DNA from 2 places in the Actinoplanes sp. CA-051413 genome. Region 1 is predicted to be linked to the other one. Evidence: riboswitches for the same ligand, from Rfam matches in the RefSeq annotation. Region 1 holds a riboswitch; the other holds the start of a gene.
The links. Region 1 has a riboswitch for cyclic di-AMP ahead of ACQP2Y_RS10180 (C40 family peptidase). Riboswitches for the same ligand answer to the same signal wherever they lie in the genome.
Positions count from the first base shown of each region.

Region 2: it holds a riboswitch for cyclic di-AMP, as region 1 does, so the genes downstream of both, ACQP2Y_RS27465 (transglycosylase family protein) here and ACQP2Y_RS10180 (C40 family peptidase) in region 1, are expected to answer to the same signal.

Region 1 is NZ_CP192100.1:2,127,214-2,132,260, reverse strand. Features, by position in the region: gene rsmH (16S rRNA (cytosine(1402)-N(4))-methyltransferase RsmH) at 1-234, opposite strand, end outside; gene mraZ (division/cell wall cluster transcriptional repressor MraZ) at 486-917, opposite strand; gene ACQP2Y_RS10180 (C40 family peptidase) at 1,378-2,190, opposite strand; cyclic di-AMP (ydaO/yuaA leader) riboswitch at 2,197-2,317, opposite strand; gene ACQP2Y_RS10175 (MurT ligase domain-containing protein) at 2,841-4,061, shown strand; gene ACQP2Y_RS10170 (type 1 glutamine amidotransferase) at 4,051-4,767, shown strand; gene ACQP2Y_RS10165 (TVP38/TMEM64 family protein) at 4,825-5,047, shown strand, end outside.
Region 2 is NZ_CP192100.1:5,812,084-5,817,130, reverse strand. Features, by position in the region: gene ACQP2Y_RS27470 (GNAT family N-acetyltransferase) at 245-1,102, shown strand; cyclic di-AMP (ydaO/yuaA leader) riboswitch at 1,276-1,420, shown strand; gene ACQP2Y_RS27465 (transglycosylase family protein) at 1,425-2,051, shown strand; gene ACQP2Y_RS27460 (SAM-dependent methyltransferase) at 2,107-2,901, opposite strand; gene secD (protein translocase subunit SecD) at 3,005-5,047, opposite strand, start outside.

The DNA.
Region 1 (5,047 bases):
GGTCCGGTCCGCGAACCGCGCCAGCCGCTGCCGGGAGTGCGCGAGCGCCTCGGTGTCCCGGTCGAGTCCGATCAGGACCACGTCCGGGTGCCGTTCCAGCACTGCCTCTGCGTGCCCGCCCAGGCCCAGAGTGAAGTCGACGTGCACCGCGCCCGGCAGCGCGAGCGCGGGGGCGAGCAACTCGAGGCAGCGCTCGAGCAGCACCGGCACGTGTGTGCCGCGAAGCTCGCCCATCCTGACCCCCATTGCCTGCTCTTTCCGCGCTCACCCGGTCCGACCCGCACCGATCCCCGGTGCCGGCACAGCCCGGTCGTCTGTCCGTACCGCCAGATCCCCATCCGCTCGTGCCCGTTGCCATCGGGCGCGCCCGACCGGACACACGCCTGGCACCGGGGAAGAGGCGCCAGGAGCGGGAGCGGCTGGAGATCTCGCAGTACGGCGGCAGCGACGTCCGGGCCGTTTCACTGGCCCACAGGTGCCACGCCTCACAATCCGCCGGGCAGCACCCCCTCCTCGATGTCGGCGAAGTCGTCCTCGCTCGCCGAGAGGTACTGCTCCCAGGACTGCTTGTCCCAGATCTCCACCCGCGTGCTCGCCCCGATCACCACGAGCTCGCGGTTCAGCGCCGCATACTCCCGAAGATGCGCCGGGATGGTGACCCGGCCCTGCTTGTCGGGGATCTCGTCGTGCGCACTGGCGAAGAACACCCGGCTGTAGGCCCGGGCGGCCTTGTGGGTGACCGGCTGTTCGCGCAGCTGGTCGGCGATCCGCTGGAACTCCGGCATCGGGAAGACGTACAGGCAACGCTCCTGCCCCTTGGTGATCACGACACCTCCCGCCAACTCGTCGCGGAACTTCGCCGGAAGGATCAGTCGGCCCTTGTCGTCCAGGCGCGGGGTGTGCGTGCCGAGGAACATCGGCCCAACCCCCCTGCCCCGGGCGCCGCCGCAGAGCCAGCTCTGTGCGGATCACCTGTCGTCTGGGCCGGCAAATCCCCTCGGATTCAGCTCCTCCTCAGGCCCTGCCACTGCGCTCCACTCTACTCCACTTCCCTCCACTCGCAACCAGAATGACGGCTTCCGCGAACCCGATTCGCGGATGTATCCGCACGTCAGAGCCGGTGGGGTGGAAGTGGAGGGCCGGGCGGGCCGCACCATGGTCCACTTTCCGACATGCCGCCCACCCGGGCACGAAAGTCCCCCGAATTCGGGCGTTGGGGAAGGCGCGGCTGCCCTTGGGCACCTCATCGGGGAGGAAAGTGGAGGAGAAAGTGGAGCGGACATGACAGTGGGGCGCGACCCCGTACCGGGTCGCGCCCCACTGAACTGTCGTACTGCTCTTACTGGTGCTGCCGTTGACCGTACCGCTGAGCGGAACTCAGACGAGGCGGCGCACGACGTAGTTCTTGCCGTAGACCTTCTGCTTCTTGACCTTGTCACCCGTGTGCGGGGCGGCCCACATGTACCCGCCGCCGGCGTAGATGCCGACGTGGGTGCCGTAGGAGCCGGAACGGAAGACCAGGAGGTCGCCGGCCTTCTTGCTGCCCTTGCCGACGGCCTTGCCGTACCGCTGCTGCGAGTTGGCCTTGTGCGGCAGCTTCTTACCGGCGGCCTTCTTGTAGACGTACATGGTGTAGCCGGAGCAGTCGAACCGGTTCGGACCGGAAGCACCGAACTTGTACGGCGCGCCCTTGTGCTTGGCCGCCTCGGCCAGCACCTTGGCCGCCTTGTTCTGGGTGACGCGCACGGTGATCTTGGTCTGGCCGCTGCGCACCGCGGTGTAGCCCTTGCCGCCAGAGAAGACGGTGCGGTAGTACAGCGACGAGCCGGGCTTGGTCAGGATCGAGACGCCACCCTTGGCGTCGGTCGACCGGGTGACCCAGGTCTTCCACGCCTTGCCGCCACGGATCTGCAGCCTGACCTTGGCGCCCTTGACGCCCTTGCCGGTCTTCGGGTTGATGAGCTTCGCGGTCACCCGGACCGTCTGACCCTTCTTCACTGCCCTCCTGTTGTAGGAGTTCGTGAGCTTGGGCTTGACGGCTGCCGCCGCGGCCGCCGTGACGGGCGCCGGAGCGGCGGAGGCCGCCGGGGTGCCGATCAGCTGGCTGGCCGCGAGGCTGAGACCCAGGGACAGAGCGATGGGACCGGTGCCAACGGTACGACGACGCCGGTGCGAGGTGCTTTCGTGCACGGTAGAGATATCCCTCCGGCACGCCTGCGAGGTTAGCTGTCGGGTTCGGGCGGGAAGGTTGCCCGGCCACCGATGGTGGCTTCACCCCAAGATCCCCGCGGTACGCCGCAAGTGGCGCGTGCCCCGTGGACCGAATCTGGGTCCCCCGTCCCTGCCCCCGTATGCCTGTGTTGTTGTTCGCGTGCGTGTGGTCGCGCCACCCGGACCGGGGCAGGGCTCGGCGTGGTCCGATGCGGTGCGAGCGGCGAGCGGGCGCTCACCGGCTCACCCTTGCTACCCGATTTCCCGGCGGACTGCAGGGCTCCGCTCGACTACTCTCCGTATTTGGCACGTGGATCGCTGTCCGGTTTGTAACCAGGCCGTGACAAATGCCGGTGCACCTGGTGATGGGATGATCACTTTGGGTCGAAGGTTACGGGTGAAACACAACACATAAAAAGCCCCATCGGGGTCGATCATGGGCCGGACCGAGGTCGGGAGAATGTGACCGTAAACGCCCCCACCGGCGCAAACTCGGCGACAGGCGGCGTAGTGGAGATCATCCGTTCGGCCGAGGGGGCGGCCCGGCGGCGGATACCCCTGGACAGACCCCGGGGCCACTCGACGTAGTGTCCGTTTCCGGTACCCTCGTCGCCGTGACGGACGGGAAGATGCCCCTACGGGCCAAGGTCGCGACCTCCGTGTCGCGAACCGCTGCGGCGCTCTCACGGGCGGCCGGCCGCGGCGACGGCTCGGTGATCGGCGGGTGGATCGGTCTCAAGATCGATCCTGACCTGCTGAAGAACCTCGCCGCCGGCCGCGCGATCGCGCTGGTCTCGGGCACCAACGGCAAGACGACCACGACCCGGTTCACCGCGGCCGCCCTCGGCGTGCTGGGCCCGGTCGCCACCAACTCCTTCGGCGCCAACATGCCCACCGGGCACACCTCGGCCCTGGCCAAGGCCGGTGCCACCCCGTTCGCGGTGCTCGAGGTCGACGAGCACTACCTGGCCCGGGTCATCGACGAGACCACCCCGCGGGTGGTGGCACTGCTCAACCTTTCCCGCGACCAGCTCGACCGGGCCAAGGAAGTCGCCATGATGGCCCAGATGTGGCGGACCGCCCTGGCCGCCCACCCCGACGTGCACGTGGTCGCCAACGCCGACGACCCGATGGTGGTCTGGGCGGCGGTCAACACCGAGCACGTCGTCTGGTTCAGCGCCGGCCAGCGCTGGCACGACGACTCGTTCGTCTGCCCGGAGTGCGGCTCCCCGATCGAACGCGCCAACGGCGACTGGCGCTGCACCGGGTGCCCGCTGCGCCGCCCGCAGGCCCAGTGGACCGTCGAGGACGACGGCGTCATCGACCCCCGCGGCGACTGGCACCTGGTCAAGCTCCAGCTGCCCGGGCACGTCAACCTGGGCAACGCCGCCACCGCGCTGGCCGTGGCCGCCGAGTTCGGCGTCCGCCCGATAGAGGCCGTCCCCCGGCTGGCCGGCGTCTCGTCGGTGGCAGGCCGCTACGCCCAGGTGGAACGCGACGGCCGCAACATCCGGCTGCTGCTGGCCAAGAACCCGGCCAGCTGGCTCGAGGCGTTCGACATGGCCGAGGTGGCCCCCACCCTGCTGTCGATCAACGCCCGCGACCCCGACGGCTTCGACACGTCCTGGCTCTACGACGTCGACTTCTCCCCGCTGCGCGGCCGGCAGGTGCTGATCACCGGCGACCGGGCCTACGACCTGGCGGTCCGGCTGGAAGTGAACGATGTCGCCTTCCGGCACGTGCATACCTTCGACGAGGCGGTGCAGGCCAGCCCGCCCGGCCGGCTAGAAGTGATCGCCAACTACACGGCGTTCCAGGACATCCGAGCGGAGTTGGACCGTGTCAACTGAGAGCACCCTGCGGATCGTCTGGATCTACCCGGACCTGCTCTCCACGTACGGCGATCGGGGGAATCTGCTGATCCTCGGCCGCCGCGCCGCGCTGCGGGGCATCCCGGTGGAGACGTACGAGGTCCGCTCGGACCAGGCCATGCCCACCACCGCCGACATCTACCTGATCGGCGGCGGCGAGGACGGCCCGCAGGCGCTGGCCGCCCAGCGGCTGATCGCCGACGGCGGCCTGCACCGGGCCGTCCACCAGGGCGCGGCCGTGCTCGCCGTGTGCGCCGGTTACCAGCTGTTCGGCAGCTCGTTCTTCGCCAAGGGCGCCAAGTGCGCCGGCCTGGACCTGCTCGACCTCAGCTCGGACCGGGGCGAGACACGCGCGGTGGGTGAGGTTCGCGGCGACATCGATCCCCGGCTAGGGTTGCCCCCGTTGACCGGATTCGAGAACCACGGCGGCCGGACCCACCTGGGTCCCGGAGTGGCACCACTGGCCCGGGTGACCGCCGGCGTCGGCAACGACGGCCAGACCGAGGGCGCCTGGCACGGCAAGATCCTCGGCACCTACGCGCACGGCCCGGCGCTGGCCCGCAACCCAGCGATAGCCGATCTGCTACTGCGCTGGGCGATCGGCGCGGATAGTCTTCAAGCGCTCGACGACACCTGGGCCGACCGGCTCAGAGGCGAGCGGCTCGCCGCGGCAGGCGCCGCCTGAGCACTGCAGGCGCCGATCACCAGACCTGGACCGACGAGACTTTAGGGGTACGCCTGCATGACTGACACCCTGATCGCCCCGCGGGGCATCACCACCCCCGCCACGGACCCTCAGGTCAGCACGCAGCACCCGACGACCCCGCTCGGCTGGCGGCGCCGGTTCACCCGCGTCGGCATCCTCGCCGCCGTCATTGCCGCACTCGGCGTGGCGGCCGCGGTCCTGCCGTTGCAGGCCATCGCGGACTCGGTCGTGGGCTTCGGCCCGGCGGCAGCCGTCGCCA
Region 2 (5,047 bases), 3.7 Mb from region 1:
TGCCGACCGGTACGTCAAGATACGCGAGGCCGCCGGCAAGAGATCACTTGATGTCCACCCTTTCTGGACCTTCGGGGAGAAAGGCTGGTCAAGACGGGTAGACCTCAGGGTTCGGACGCCCCCCGGACGGCCCGGCCGGGGCCTACGCTGAGCACACCCGTCACCGCCGAAGGTGAGCACACATGGATCTCGCGACCCTCGTCGCCGGCCCGGCCGCCGACGTGTCCGCTCCGGAGCCGCCGTCGTGAGCAGGGTGATCGTGGCGGCGATGGAGGCGGCCACGGTGGCCGCGCGGGCCGCGCGGGTGCTGGTCCGCCCGGTGAGCAGCCTGGCCGAGCTGACCACGCTGGACCGGATGCTGGCCGGCATCTGGCAGGACGACGCGAGCGGCCCGCTGCTGAGCACCGAGCTGCTGCGCGCGCTGGCGAAGTCGGGCAACTACGTGGCCGGTGCCTTCGACGGCGGCACCCTGGTCGGGGCCGCGGTGGCGTTCTTCGCCGCTCCGGGCGAGCGCGAGCTGCACAGCCACATCGCCGGGGTGTCCGCCACCGCGGCCGGACGCAACGTCGGCTTCGCGCTCAAGCAGCACCAGCGGGTCTGGGCCCTGCAGCGCGGCATCAGCACGATCAGCTGGACGTTCGACCCGCTGGTGGCCCGCAACGCCTACTTCAACCTGGCCAAGCTGGGCGCGGTGCCGACGGAGTACCTGGCGAACTTCTACGGCCCGATGCACGACCGGATCAACGGCGACGACGACAGCGACCGGTTGATGGTGCGCTGGGACCTCGCCGCCCCGGCGGTCGTCTCCGCCAGCGCCGGCAAGCCGGTGCGCTGCGTGCGGACGCCGACGGCCACCGTGGCGCTGCGCCGTTCGGGCACCGGTGGGCCGGTGCCGGGCTCGTTCCGGGGGCAGACCGTGGTGGTGGCTGTGCCGGAGGACATCGAGAGTCTGCGCCGCCGGGCTCCGGGTGCGGCCAAGGACTGGCGGGTCGCCGTACGGGAGACGCTGAGCACCCTGCTCGCCGACCGGTTGCGTTTCGCCGGCTTCGACCGTGACGGCTGGTACGTCCTCACCCGCGGCCCCGGGGAGTACGGCCGGTGATATTGACCGTCTTGCCCCGATTCTGGCCAAGATCAAAAGTGGGCAAAAGCTGAGAACAACGTCACGTTAGGCCCCCGGAGGTTGGCTCCGCGGCGGGGAACGTGGTTACCGTCGGCCGGTCCGCTGACGCGGGCCCCGCGGTCGGTAACGCCGAGTCCTGCCGCCGACCGGGCTGGGAACTCAACTCAGGCATGGAGCGGGGGACCCACAGGTTCTCCGGCGCGCTCACCGCGCGCCTCGGGGTGAAGCCGCGGCACCACAGCGGCCGGGCAACCTCAGCCCGAACCCGACAGCTGACCTCGCAGGCGTGGAGGTTCACTCGATGGCACAGATCCACAAGCAGTCCCTGCGCGCCCTCGGCCTGGTCGTGGCCGGTGCCGCGGGCACCGTCGCTCTGCTGGGCCCGGCCTCTCCGGCCGCGGCGCAGTCCAGTGTCAACTGGGACGCGATCGCGCAGTGCGAGTCCGGTGGCAACTGGAGCATCAACACCGGTAACGGCTACTACGGTGGCCTGCAGTTCAGCCGCAGCACGTGGAAGGCGTACGGCGGCGGCAAGTACGCGAGCACCGCCAACAAGGCGAGCCGCGCGGAGCAGATCCGCATCGCCGAGAAGGTGCTCGACGGCCAGGGCATCGGCGCGTGGCCGGTGTGTGGCAAGAAGGCCGGCTCGTCGAAGTCCTACCAGGCGAAGAACACCGGCGGTTCCTCGTCGAGCGGCAAGAAGGCCACGGCGTCGCGTACCACCACGCACAAGAAGTCGGCGGCGACCAAGCGCACGTCGGTCAAGGCCACCGGCCGGCACTACACGGTGAAGTCCGGTGACACGCTCGCCAAGATCGCGGCGGCCCAGCACGTCAAGGGCGGCTGGCGGGCGCTGTACCAGCTCAACCGGGCGCAGCTCGGCGGCAACCCCAACCTGATCTTCCCCGGTCAGCGCCTGTCGCTGTGATGAGCCGGCCCGGCTGCCTTGCCCCCGTGGGGCAGCCGGGCCCCCCCACCGGTGCTCAGGGCTTGCGGCCCACCGCGACGAACTCGGACACGACCTCGGTGATGCCGGGGTGCCGCGGGTCCGGCCGCCAGGCCGTGCAGGTCACGACGCCGGGGTCGAGCAGCTCCAGCCCGTCGAAGAAGCCGCGGATCTCCTCGATGGTGCGGGTCCTGATCGGCGCCGCGCCGCTCTCGTTCCACTGCCGCATCGACGCCTCGACGGCCTCGCCGTTGACCTCCGTGGTCGGATGCGAGATCAACAGGTAGCTGCCGGCGGGCACCGCGGCCATGAACTGCTCGACGACCGACCGGGCCTCGGCGTCGTCCATGACGAAGTTGAGGATGCCGGACAGCACCACGGCGGTGGGTCGCTCGAAGTGCAGTGTGGTGGCGGCGGCCCGGAGGATGGCCTGCGGATCGCGGACGTCGGCCGCGAGGTAGTCGGTGGCCCCCTCGGGGCTGCTCGTCAGCAGCGCGCAGGCGTGCGTCAGGACCAGCGGGTCGTTGTCGACGTAGACGACGCGGGCGTCCGGGGCGACCGCCTGGGCCACCTCGTGGGTGTTGTCGGCGGTGGGCAGCCCGGTGCCGACGTCCAGGAACTGGCGGATCCGGCCCTCGCCGGCCAGGAACCGCACGGCCCGGCCGAGGAACTGCCGGTTGGCCCGGGCCGACAGCACGAGCTCGGGCATCAGCCTGACGGCGTAGTCGGCCGCCTCCCGGTCCGCCGCGAAGTTGTCCTTGCCGCCGAGCAGGTAGTTCCAGACCCGCGCGGAGTGCGGCAGGTCTGCGTTGAGCTGCGCGGGATCCGTCATCGGGCTCGTCCTTCCGCTGCCGGCGGCATCGATCGGTGGCGGGAACCCTACTCCGAGAAGCAGCGGGGTGGGCGCACGGCGGCGCCCACCCCGCTGCCCCGGGTCAGCGGGACCGGAAGGTGATCGCCAGCGGCGTGGCCAGGAACACCGACGAGTACGTGCCCACCACGATCCCCACCAGCAGCGCCACGGCGAAGTCCACCAGCGACGCCCCGCCCAGGGTGGCCAGGGCGGCCAGGATGAACACCGCCCCGAGCCCGGTGTTGACCGTACGCGGGACCGTCTGCAGGCACGCCGTGTTGGCCAGCCGCGCGAACGGCACCCGCAGCCTGGGGCTGATCTTGCGCTGGCCGTGGACCAGTTCCCGGATCCGGTCGAAGACCACCACCGAGTCGTTGACCGAGTAGCCGACCACGGTCAGCACCGCGGCCAGGAACACGCCATCGACGGGTTTGCCGAGCCAGGCGAACACCCCGATGAGGATGACCACGTCGTGGACCATCGCCAGCACCGCCGCCGCACTCCAGCGCCACTGGAACCGCACCGACAGGTACGCGAGCTGCGCGCCGAGAGCGATCGCCACCGCGAGCAGCGCCTTGTCCCGCAGCTCGGCGCCGAGGCTGGGCCCGACCTTGTCGTCCCGTAACTGCTGTATGTCCCCGCCGCCGGCCGTGCCGAGCGAGGCGCGTACGCGTTGCTCGGTGGCGTCGTCGAAGGCGCCCGCCCGCACCGAGACGTTGCCCTGGCCGACCTGGGTGACCACGGCCCGGTCGACGCCCGCGGCTTCCACGGCTGCCCGGGCCGCGTCGGTCGACAGTGGCCGGCTGGTGGCGTACTCGACCATGCGGCCGCCGGTGAACTCGACGCCGAGGTTCAGCCCGCGGGTGGCGACGCCGCCGATGGAGAGCAGCACCGCCGCCGCCGAGACGGCCAGCCACAGTCGCCGGCGGCGCATCAGGTCCGGGCCGCGGGACTCGATCGCCCGGCGGACCCGGCCGGCGTGGGCGATGCCGCTCCACCGTGGGCGCACGACCAGCCACCGCCGGCGCAACAGGGCCTCGGCCGGCAGCCGGGTCAGCACCAGCGCGGTGAACATGGACGCCAGCACGCCGATGCCCAGGGTGACGCCGAAGCCGCGTACCGGGCCGGAGGCGAGCAGGAACAGCAGGGCGGCGGCCACCAGCGTGGTCACGTTGGAGTCGACGATCGCGGACCAGGCCCGGGCGAAGCCGCCGCGGATCGCGCTGCGCAGGGTGGGCCGGCCGGCGTACTCCTCTCTGGCCCGTTCGAAGACGAGCACGTTGGCGTCGACCGCCATCCCGATGGCGAGCACGAACCCGGCCAGGCCGGGCAGGGTCAGGGTGGCGCCGACCGCCAGCAGCGCGGCGTAGGAGATCAACCCGTACGCGACCAGCGCCACCGCCGCCAGCGCACCGACCAGGCGGTACACCGCCACGATGAACGCGATGGTCGCGAGCGCCCCGATGAGCGCCGCCTGCGCCGACGCCTCGATCGCCTGCCGGCCCAGCGTGGGCCCGACCACCTGCTGCTGGATGATGTCCACCGGCACGGGCAGCGCACCCGCCCTGATCAGCAGGGCGAGATCGCGCGCCTCGGCCGCGGTGAACGATCCGGTGATCCGCATGGCCTCCCCGGCGAAGCCGACCTCGCAGGTCGCCTCGGGGCTCACCTCGGGCGAGCTGATCACCTCGTCGTCGAGCAGGATGGCGACCCGGCGGGCCGGGTCGCCCACGGGGGAGCAGGCGGCGTCGGCGGTCAGCTTCCGCCAGTCCCGGGCGCCGTCCCCGGCGAAGTCGACGGCCACCTCCCAGCCACCCGGCGGCTGAACACCGGCCTGCGCGCCGTCGATCTGCCGGCCGGACAGCGCCGCCGGCCCCAGCCGCAGCGGGTTGCCGCGCTCATCGGGCCGGACCAGCTCGCCGGTCGCGGGAGCCGCGGTGGGCGAGGCGGCCGGTCCCAGGACCGGCCGGAAGGTCAGTTGCGCGGTACGGCCGATGACCTCGGCCGCCTCCCGCGGGTCGGTGACGCCGGGCAGTTCGACGATGATCCGCCGGTCGCCGGAGCGGACCAGGCCCGGCTCGGCCACGCCGAGTTCGTCGACCCGCCGGCGCAGCACCTCCATGGC